Regions from separate parts of the Streptomyces sp. NPDC021225 genome, predicted to be linked through region 2. Evidence: riboswitches for the same ligand, from Rfam matches in the RefSeq annotation. Region 2 holds a riboswitch; each other region holds the start of a gene.
The links. A riboswitch is a leader RNA that binds a small molecule or an ion and turns the genes downstream of it on or off. The one in region 2 is predicted to bind cyclic di-AMP.
Positions count from the first base shown of each region.

Region 1: it holds a riboswitch for cyclic di-AMP, as region 2 does, so the genes downstream of both, ACH4S9_RS38340 (transglycosylase family protein) here and ACH4S9_RS30210 (NlpC/P60 family protein) in region 2, are expected to answer to the same signal.
Region 3: it holds a riboswitch for cyclic di-AMP, as region 2 does, so the genes downstream of both, ACH4S9_RS29375 (transglycosylase family protein) here and ACH4S9_RS30210 (NlpC/P60 family protein) in region 2, are expected to answer to the same signal.

Region 1 covers NZ_JBIRPV010000013.1:76,766-80,033, forward strand. Annotated here, with positions in the region: partial or broken gene ACH4S9_RS38330 (phosphoribosyltransferase) at 1-219, shown strand, start outside; gene ACH4S9_RS38335 (dsRBD fold-containing protein) at 246-539, shown strand; gene ACH4S9_RS38340 (transglycosylase family protein) at 606-1,916, opposite strand; cyclic di-AMP (ydaO/yuaA leader) riboswitch at 1,922-2,104, opposite strand; gene ACH4S9_RS38345 (DUF4232 domain-containing protein) at 2,484-3,188, shown strand.
Region 2 covers NZ_JBIRPV010000007.1:303,069-306,336, forward strand. Annotated here, with positions in the region: gene pcrA (DNA helicase PcrA) at 1-1,281, opposite strand, end outside; cyclic di-AMP (ydaO/yuaA leader) riboswitch at 1,438-1,614, shown strand; gene ACH4S9_RS30210 (NlpC/P60 family protein) at 1,622-2,830, shown strand; gene ACH4S9_RS30215 (L,D-transpeptidase) at 2,907-3,268, opposite strand, start outside.
Region 3 covers NZ_JBIRPV010000007.1:119,075-122,342, forward strand. Annotated here, with positions in the region: gene eno (phosphopyruvate hydratase) at 1-1,133, opposite strand, end outside; gene ACH4S9_RS29375 (transglycosylase family protein) at 1,316-2,026, opposite strand; cyclic di-AMP (ydaO/yuaA leader) riboswitch at 2,028-2,196, opposite strand; gene ACH4S9_RS29380 (transglycosylase family protein) at 2,458-3,268, opposite strand, start outside.

The DNA.
Region 1 (3,268 bases), on a different contig from region 2:
CGGGCCGCCTGCCGGGTCGCCCGCGCCCAGGGCGCGGCCCGGGTGGTGCTGGCCGTCCCGGTCGCGCCGCCCGACGCGGCCGAGGCGCTGCGTCAGGACGCGGATGACGTGGTGTGTCTGTCGACCCCACCGGAGTTCTCGGCGGTCGGCGAGTGGTACCAGGACTTCTCGCAGACCAGTGACGCCGAGGTCGTCGACCTGCTCTCCCGGTCGACCGATCTGCCGGGTGGGGCGCATCCTGGTAAATGAAGCAGGAGGTGATGACCGCGATGGAGACGATCGTGGGATGCGACATCGAAATGGAGTTCCGTGAGCTCGGACCTCTCACCGAGGCGGTCGTCCGGCTGAGGATGCACGACGGGACCGAGATCCTGGCTCAGGGTCGCGCGAACCGGAATCCCGACGACCCGGCACAGCCGCGGGTCGGCGAGGAGATCGCGGCGGCGCGGGCGCTGAACAACCTCGCTCACCGGCTGATCTCGAAGGCGGGCGGTGACATCGAGGAGGTCACGCACGCGAAGGCACATCTGGTGATGTAGGGCCGGTCTGCCGCGGCGCCGGGCCGCGGCAGAGCACCCTTCACGACACCTTTCACATCGGATTTCTCAGATCTGGACGCCCTTGGAGCGGAGGTAGGCGAGCGGGTTGACGTCGGAGCCGTAGTCGGGCCCGGTACGTATCTCGAAGTGCACATGCGGCCCGGTCACGTTGCCGGTCGCCCCGGAACGGCCGAGCTGCTGGCCCCCGGACACGGACTGGCCGACGTGGACGGACAGCGCCGACATGTGCGCGTACTGGCTGTACATGCCGTCGGGGTGGCGCAGCACCACCTGGTAGCCGTACGCCCCGCCCCAGCCCGCGGCGACCACCTCGGCCGAGCCCACGGCCCGCACCTGGGTGCCGGTGGCGACGGGGAAGTCGACCCCGGTGTGGTGGCCGCTGGACCAGTTGCTGCCGGAGACGCCGTAGGCGGTTCCGATGCCGTGGCTGGCGACCGGGGTGGTGAAGGACGAGGAGGAGCGCGCCGACGAGCCGGACTTCGCGGCGCGCTCGCGCGCCTTCTGCGCCTGCTCGATCCGCTGCTTGGCCGCCTGCTCGGCCCGCTGCTGCTTGGCCCGGTCCGCCTGCTCGGCGCGCTGCTTGGCTTGATTTGGCTGTTCGGCCCGGGGCCGGCTCTCGGGCGTCTTCGCGGCCGGGGACCCGCTGCCGTCGAGGGTGAGCTTCTGACCGGGGTAGATCAGGTCGGGGTCGCCGCCGATGACGCGGCGGTTGGCCTCGTAGAGCCGCTGCCAGCCGCCGTCCACATCCCGGGCGTCGGCTATCCGGGACAGCGTGTCGCCGCCGACCACGGTGTACGAGGCGGCGGAGCGCCCGGTGGCGGCCGCGCTCTGGTCGACGGCCTTGGTGGTGGCCTTCGGAGCGGCCCGCGGGGCGTCCTTCGGCGTGACCTTCGGTGTGGCCTTCGGGGCCGTCCTGGGAGCGGCCTGGGAGGAGCCGGAGGAGCCCGAGGTGCCGGGGGAGACGTCAGCGGGCTGGCCGCCGCGGGTCAGGCCCGCCTTGACCGAGCAGACCGGCCAGGCGCCGGGCCCCTGGGCGTCGAGCACCTTCTCGGCGATGGCTATCTGCTGGTCCTTGGAGGCCAGGTCGGCCCGGGACGCGTAGGTCGTCCCGCCGAACGCCTCCCAGGTGGACTGGGAGAACTGGAGGCCGCCGTAGTAGCCGTTCCCGGTGTTGATGCTCCAGTTGTCGGTGGACTCGCACTCCGCCACCTTGTCCCAGGTGTCGACGGAGGCGGCGTTCGCCTGGCCGACGCCTATGAGGGGCAGCGCGACCCCGGCGCCGCCCGCGGTGAACGCGAGCGAGGCGCGGGAGACGCGTCGGGGCCGGGGCCGTCGGTGACGTCCGCGTGCAGCCATTGAGCTCATCCTCTCCTGACGCCTGCGAGGTGAGCTGTCGGGTTCGGGCGGGAGCTGCCCGGCCGCGCCTTCCCCGGTGCCCCCCGGCACCGCGGCGCGACTTCACCCCTAGCCGTACCGCCCGATGTCGTGCGGCACGGCGCCTACCTGGTTCCCCCGCTCCTGCCGTGACAGGTCGTCGTGTCACCCCTCCACCACGGCAGGACTCGGCGCTCCGGCGGAGGAGGACCCGCCGCAGCGAATGCGCCGGGTGCGGCACAGTAAACACACCGTTTTGGTCACGACAAGGTCTCGACGGACCTGTGTCCTGAAATCGATCACGCCGCTGATGAAATGTGACCCGGGTCACGGCTTTCCGGATGGGGTGATTGCGGCCCGGAATCCGTAATGCCGAATTGCCGTAATTATGTGATTAATGCTGGGGCCGCGCGGCGGAGTCGCATATCGACCGGAATAAGGGCGCCCATCGAGGGAAGGGGAGTGGGAAGGGGAACGGACGGGGGCTGTCGGGGCACTCGGTGCGGCGGCCGACGAGCCGCCGGAGGCCCGACCCACAGGAGGTTGGCCATGACACAGCCACACGGCGGGGCGCCCGCGAGGCGCCGGCCGCCGGTCTTATCCATATCCGCGCTGGTCGTCGGCGCCCTGGCCGCGGTCACCGCCTGCGGCTCCGATACGACGTCGGGGGCGCCCGCGCCGCCCGGCTCGGCCGGCAAGTCCCACTCGGCCACGGGCACCGCCCGGCCCGGCACCGCTGCGCCCAGCACGGCCCCGCCCGAGGCCGATCCGGCCTCGAAGGCGCCGAGCGCGGCCGAGCCGTCCGTCACCACCGAGGCCGGCTCCGCCGCCCCGCCCGCTGTCCGCCGCATCTGCTCCAAGGATCAGCTGAAACTGTCCACCGGCCGGGCGGATATCGGCGCGGGCAATGTCTATGTCCCCCTGGCCTTCACCAATACCGGCGCGGCCAGTTGCACGCTGACCGGGTATCCCGGCGTTTCGCTCCTCGACGCCCCCGGCGCCGCTATCGGCGACCCCGCCACCCGCCGCGGACCGGGGCGCCCCACGGTCGTCCTGAAACCCGGCGACAGCGCCTACGCGAGTCTGCACACGGTGAACAAAGGCCTGTCCGACAAGCCCTGTTGGCGGACCGCGGCCGAAATTCGGGCCTACCCCCCGGACTCCCACCGCTCCATCAAGGTATCCGCGCGCTCCTTCCGGGTCTGCGGGGGCGTATTCGAGGTCACCGCCGTCGAGCCGGGTTCCCAGCCCTGAACCGGGGCACCACGACGGGGCGCGGACCGCCGCCCCCGCCCCGCGCCCCGCCCGGACGCGCCGGAAATGAATTGGCCGGG
Region 2 (3,268 bases):
GGACCTGGCGTCGCCCGCGTCCGTCAGCCGGTCGATCTCGTCGGCGACGAACTGCGCTTCGTCGTGCTCGGTGTCGGCCACATAGCCGGTGATGGTCGCCCCGGCGCCGGCGTCGGTCCACAGGTTCTTCGGGCGCCGGTTCTCATTGCGCTCGATGACGGCGTTGGCCGCGCTGAGGATCGTCTGGGTCGAGCGGTAGTTCTGCTCCAGGAGGATGGTCGTGGCGTCCGGGTAGTCCTCCTCGAACTGGAGGATGTTCCGGATCGTGGCGCCCCGGAAGGCGTAGATCGACTGGTCGGCGTCGCCCACCACGCACAGCTCGGCGGCCCCGAGCACCTCGCCCTCGTCCGCGCCGCCGTCCGCGGCGGCCACCGGGCCCGGCCCGACCAGCTCGCGCACCAGCGTGTACTGCGCGTGGTTGGTGTCCTGGTACTCGTCGACCAGGACGTGCCGGAAGCGGCGGCGGTAGTGCTCGGCGACGTCGGGGAACGCCTGGAGCAGATTGACCGTCGTCATGATGATGTCGTCGAAGTCGAGGGCGTTGGCCTCGCGCAGCCGCGACTGGTACATCACATACGCCTCGGCGAGCGTCTTCTCGAAGCCGTCCGCGGCCTGCCCGGCGAAGGTCTCCTCGTCGATCAGCTCGTTCTTCAGGTTCGAGATCTTGGCGCTGAAGGACTTGGGCGGATACCGCTTCGGGTCCAGGTCGAGATCCCGGCACACCAGCGCCATCAGCCGCTTGGAGTCCGCCGCGTCGTAGATCGAGAAGGAGGAGGTGAAGCCCAGCTTCTTGGACTCCCGGCGCAGGATGCGCACACAGGCGCTGTGGAAGGTCGACACCCACATGGCCTTCGCGCGCGGGCCGACCAGCTCCTCGACCCGCTCCTTCATCTCGCCCGCGGCCTTGTTGGTGAAGGTGATGGCGAGGATCTGGCCGGGGTGGACCCCGCGCGCGCCGAGCAGATACGCGATGCGGTGGGTGAGCACCCTGGTCTTGCCCGACCCGGCGCCCGCGACGATCAGCAGCGGCGAGCCGGTGTGCACCACGGCGGCCCGCTGCTGCTCGTTCATCCCCTCGAGCAGCGCGGACGTGTCCACCGCGGGCCGCGCCGCGCCGTCGCGGTAGTACGCCTCCCTGGGGACGGGCGCGTCGAACTTCCCGTCGAAGAGGTCGTGTGGAACGCCCTCAGCTGCGGGGTGGCCGTCGTCCTCGGGCGGCGGAGGCTCCTCGTCCGAGGGCCCGAGGTCCGCCAGGAAGCTGTCGTCAAAGAGGCTGCTCATCGCTCACCGAGTCTAGGCTGCCGCACTGACAGCGTACGTGCGGATGTCACGAAACGGTTTCGGGACAATTCGAACACCAGGCTTCACATGAGCCCCACAAGCCCACTACCGTCCTCGATCAGGCGGTCCGGAACCCGTCGGCGACCGCGTCGACACGGGCTGTCTCCGCCGAGTCCGGTCCCGCCGCGAGGCAGCCGGAGCCGGGGACCCAGAGGCACCACTGGGGTGAATCGGACCATGTGGCGACGTCGGCCGTCACCATCCGGTCCGTAGGGCAGCCTTCCGACGCCCGAACCCGACAGCTAACCCGGTAGGCGGTCCACGGAAGGAGTCGCCTCCCTTGGCGTCGCACCGCAAGCCGCGGACCCGAATACTGGACTCGGCCACCGGCCGCCGCACCGCCGTCGGCGTCACGACGGCCGCCCTCGCATCCGTCACCCTCCTCTCCCAGACGGCGAGCGCCGAGCCCGGCAAGCCGAAGCCGTCGGTCGAAGAGGTCAAGAAGAAGGTCGACACCCTCTACCACCAGGCGGAGTCCGCCACCCAGAGCTACAACGCGGCCAAGGAGCGCACCGGCCGGCAGCGCGCCAAGGTCGACCAGCTCCTGGACAGCGTCGCCAAGCGCACCGAGAAGCTGAACGAGGCGCGGCGCACCCTGGGCAGCCTCGCGGCCGCGCAGTACCGCAACGGCGGCATGGCCTCCAGCGCCGCGACGCTGCTGTTCGCCTCGGATCCGAAGGGCATCTTCGACCAGTCCCATCTGATGGACCGGCTGTCCAGCGGGCAGAAGAAGGCCGTCGACGACTTTCTGACCCAACAGGCCACGGCCGCCAAGGAGCGCACCAAGGCCAGTGAGAGCCTGGCCACGCTGACCCGCTCGCAACAGGAGCTGAAGACCCAGAAGCAGACCGTCCAGGGCAAGCTCACCCAGGCGCGCCAGTTGCTCTCGAAGCTGACCGCGGAGGAGAAGGCGCGGCTGGCGGCGATTGAGAAGAAGAAGGAAGAGGAGGCCCAGCGCAAGGCCGCGGAGCTGGCGCGGCAGCAGCGGGAGGCGGCGGCGAAGCGACAGCAGGAGCAGCAGGCGCAGCAGAAACAGCAGGAACAGGCGAGCGGCTCCAGCTCTTCGGGGTCCGCCGGCTCGTCCGGGTCTTCGGGTTCGTCGGGCTCCTCGGGCTCTTCGGGTTCCTCCAGTTCGCAGACCACCAAGGCCGACAAGGCCATCGCCTTCGCGCGTGCCCAGGTCGGCAAGCCGTACGTCTGGGGCGCGACCGGCCCCAACTCCTACGACTGCTCGGGGCTCACCCAGGCCGCCTGGAAGGCCGCCGGGGTCTCACTGCCGCGCACGACCTGGGACCAGGTGAAGGTCGGCACGCGGGTGTCGACCGCCGACCTCCAGCCGGGCGATCTCGTCTTCTTCTATGACGACATCAGCCATGTCGGCCTCTATATAGGCGACGGAATGATGATTCATGCCCCGAAGCCGGGTGATGTGGTGAAGAAGGCGCCGATCACCGAGATGCCGATCTACGGCAGCGTCCGGCCGGCGTAGCGGCTTCCCGGGTCCCGGAGGGCGGTCGGCCCACCGGGACCCGGAACCCGTCTCCCGGGACCCGGGAGACGGTGGCTCAGGTGCCGGGCTTGCGGCCGTACACGTAGACGTCGTCGCCGTTCCGCAGCAGGCTCCAGTACTTCTTGGCGTCCGCCTTGCGCATGTTCACGCAGCCGTGGGAGCCGGGCGGCGACCACACGCTCCCCGAGATGGAGTGGAAGGCCTGGCCGCCGTCGAAGAACTGGCTGTACGGCATCGGGACGTCGTAGATCGTCGACCAGTGGTCGATGTTCCGCCAGTAGATCTTCTTCAGCCCGACCCGGGTCTCATACCGGTCGCGGCCGGTGCGCACCGGCACCGGGCCGTACACCAGCCGCGAGCCGTCCTGGATCCAGCTCAGCTGGCGCGTGAGGTCCACACAGGCGATGCGGCCCTTGT
Region 3 (3,268 bases), 180 kb from region 2:
ACGGCCAGGTCGGCGATGGTGACGTCCTCGGTCTCGCCGGAGCGGTGCGACATCATGCACTTGAAGCCGTTGCGCTGGGCCAGCTCGACCGCGTCCAGGGTCTCGGTCAGCGAGCCGATCTGGTTGACCTTGACCAGCAGCGAGTTCGCGGTGCCGCTCTCGATACCGCGGGCCAGCCGCTCCGGGTTGGTGACGAACAGGTCGTCGCCGACCAGCTGGACCTTGTCACCGAGCTGGTCGGTGATCGTCTTCCAGCCGTCCCAGTCCTCCTCGTTCAGCGGGTCCTCGATGGAGACCAGCGGGTACGCGTCGACCAGCTCGGCGTAGTACGCGGTCATCTCGGCGGCGCTGCGCGCCTTGCCCTCGAACGTGTAGGTGCCGTCCTTGTAGAACTCGGAGGCGGCCACGTCGAGCGCCAGCGCGATGTCCTGGCCCGGCTGGTAGCCGGCCTTCTTGATCGCCTCGACGATCAGGTCGAGGGCGTCGCGGTTGGAGCTCAGGTTCGGGGCGAAGCCGCCCTCGTCGCCGAGGCCGGTGGACAGGCCCCGCTCCTTCAGCACGGACTTCAGGGTGTGGTACACCTCGGTGCCCCAGCGCAGCGCCTCGGAGAAGGACTCCGCGCCGATCGGCGCGATCATGAACTCCTGGATGTCCACGTTGGAGTCGGCGTGCGAGCCGCCGTTGAGGATGTTCATCATCGGGACCGGCAGCAGGTGGGCGTTCGGCCCGCCGAGGTACCGGAAGAGCGGGAGGTCGGAGGCCTCGGACGCGGCGTGCGCCACGGCGAGCGAGACGCCGAGGATGGCGTTGGCGCCGAGCGAGGACTTGTCCGGGGTGGCGTCCAGGTCGAACATCGCCTGGTCGATCAGGCGCTGCTCGGTGGCGTCGTAGCCGACGAGCTCCGGACCGATCTGCTCGATGACGGCGAGGACGGCCTTCTCGACACCCTTGCCGCCGTAACGGTTCTTGTCACCGTCGCGGAGTTCGAGGGCCTCGAAGGCACCGGTGGACGCACCGGAGGGCACGGCGGCACGGCCGGTGCTGCCGTCGTCGAGGCCGACCTCGACCTCGACCGTGGGGTTGCCTCGCGAGTCGAGGATCTCGCGAGCTACGACGACGTCGATGGACGGCACGAGGTTCTCCTTCGTATGGGTCTGTCGTTCTCCGGCATGAGCCTAACGGGCCCGGGGGCCGGGCCCGACGAAGCCCCGGCGGGGCGCGCCTCAGGTGGGGGGGCGGCGCGCCCGGCCGGGGCGGTCCTCGGGGATGTCGGGGTCGCGGTCGCCGGGCTGGGGGGAACGGTCCCGGCGGGGGGTCAGCCGAGGTGGAGCTGCTGGCCCGGGTAGATGAGGTTGGCGTCCTCGACGATGTCCTTGTTCAGCTCGAAGAGCTTCTTCCAGCCGCCCTTGACGTGGTGCGCCTCGGCGATCTTGGAGAGGGTGTCGCCGGACTTGACCTTGTACTCGCCGTCGCCCTTCTTGAACGTGTGGCGGGCCTCACCGCGCGCGGCGTGCTGACCCTCGCCGCGGGGCTGCGCCTTCGGCTTGGCGGGCTGGGCGGGCTTGGCAGGCTGGGCCGGCTTCGCGGGCTGGGCCGGCTTGGCAGGCTGGGCCGGCTTCGAGGACTGCGTGGTGGAGCTGGAGGGGGTCGGGGTGCCGCTGGTGGTCAGCCCCGTGCCGCACACCGGCCAGGCGCCCTTGCCCTGCCCGGCCAGGACCTTCTCGGCTATCTGGATCTGCTGGTCCTTGGTGGCCAGGTCGGCGCGGGAGGCGAAGGACGTACCGCCGTACGCGGCCCAGGTGGAGTTGGTGAACTGGAGGCCGCCGTAGAAGCCGTTGCCCGTGTTGATGGACCAGTTGCCGCCGGACTCGCACTGCGCGACCTTGTCCCACTGGGCGGTGGTCGCGGCCGAGGCGGAGGTGGCCCCCAGGATCGGTGCGGCGATGGCCGCACCGGCGACGCCGGCGAGTGCGGCGATGCGGGTGACCTTCGAGGGACGGCGGTGCTTACCCTTGTCGTTACGCATGTTCGTTCCTCACCGACGCCTACGAGGTGAGCTGTCGGGTTCGGACGTGAGTTGCCCGGCCGGACGCGGCTGACCGCGTCCGTCTTCACCCCTAGCCGACCGAGCCCGTCTCCGGGCCGCCGCGGCACCTACCTTGGGTCCCCCGCTCCTGCCTTCGGCGCTGACGCGTCTGGTTCCCCCCGACCGCCGGCAGGACTCGGCGTGACGATCGACGGTGCCCGCGGTAGCGAGCGGGAAGACGTTAAACACACCTTCCGATGAGGTTCAAACCCCCATATCTCAGCGAAGGCGGCCCGATCCGCACCCAGCCGTCCCACATCTACGCAGGTGAGGCCGGGTACGGAAAGATCGGACAGGAGGCACAGGCCGGGCGATGTGACGAGATGTATGTCTCACTGCCGCCAGATCGGGCATTTCACCCCGAACTGCCGCTACCTCGCGCTGAGATCGAGACGCTGACCAGGGTGGATGAGGCCGGGGTTGCCCCCGATGAGCGATTTGTCGCTCTGGTACAGCCGGGCCCAGTCTCCGTTGGCCTCCTGCCCGTCCACGGTGTCTGACGAGGCGTCATCGGTGCGCACGCTGGAGTCCTCGCGGCCGAGGGGCGGAAGCGTGATCTCGGTGCGGCCCTCGCCGCCGCGCGAGGCGTGCCGCCCGGAGGGCCGCGCCTCGTCCGACGCGTCCCCGGACTCGCCCTCCTGGGCGTCGGGTGCGCCGCGGTGGCGGCCGGTGGGCGCGGAGGAGTCCTCGTCGACCTTGTCGCCCTTGGCGCCCTTGTCGGCGCCGGAGGGCGCGCCGCCCTCCCCGCGGGACGTCTCGTCGGCGGCGCGGTCGGAGTCGCCGGACTTGCCGTGGCCCTTCCCGTCGGAAGCGCCATCGACCGCGCTGCCGTCCGCGCCGTCGCCGGTCGCGGAGGGATCCGGCGTCCCGGTCTTGTCGGACTTACCGGACTCCTCCGAGTTATCGGATTCACGGGAGTTATCGGACTGACCGGAATTACCGGACGATTCCCCCGTCTTGGAGTCGTCGATCCCCGTGGGCTCCTCCGAATCCTTGGCCTCCGGCCCGCCCTTGCCGCCGGAGTTCCCGTCCAGCGCGTCGCCGAGGTCGGCGAGCCCGGCACCCAGCGCACAGCTCGGCCAGGCGTCCGGCCCGCGGTCGCCGAGGATCGCCTGGGCGATGGCTATCTGCTGGGAGCGGCTGGCGAGGTCGGGGCGCGGGGCGTACTGCTGGCCGCCGTAC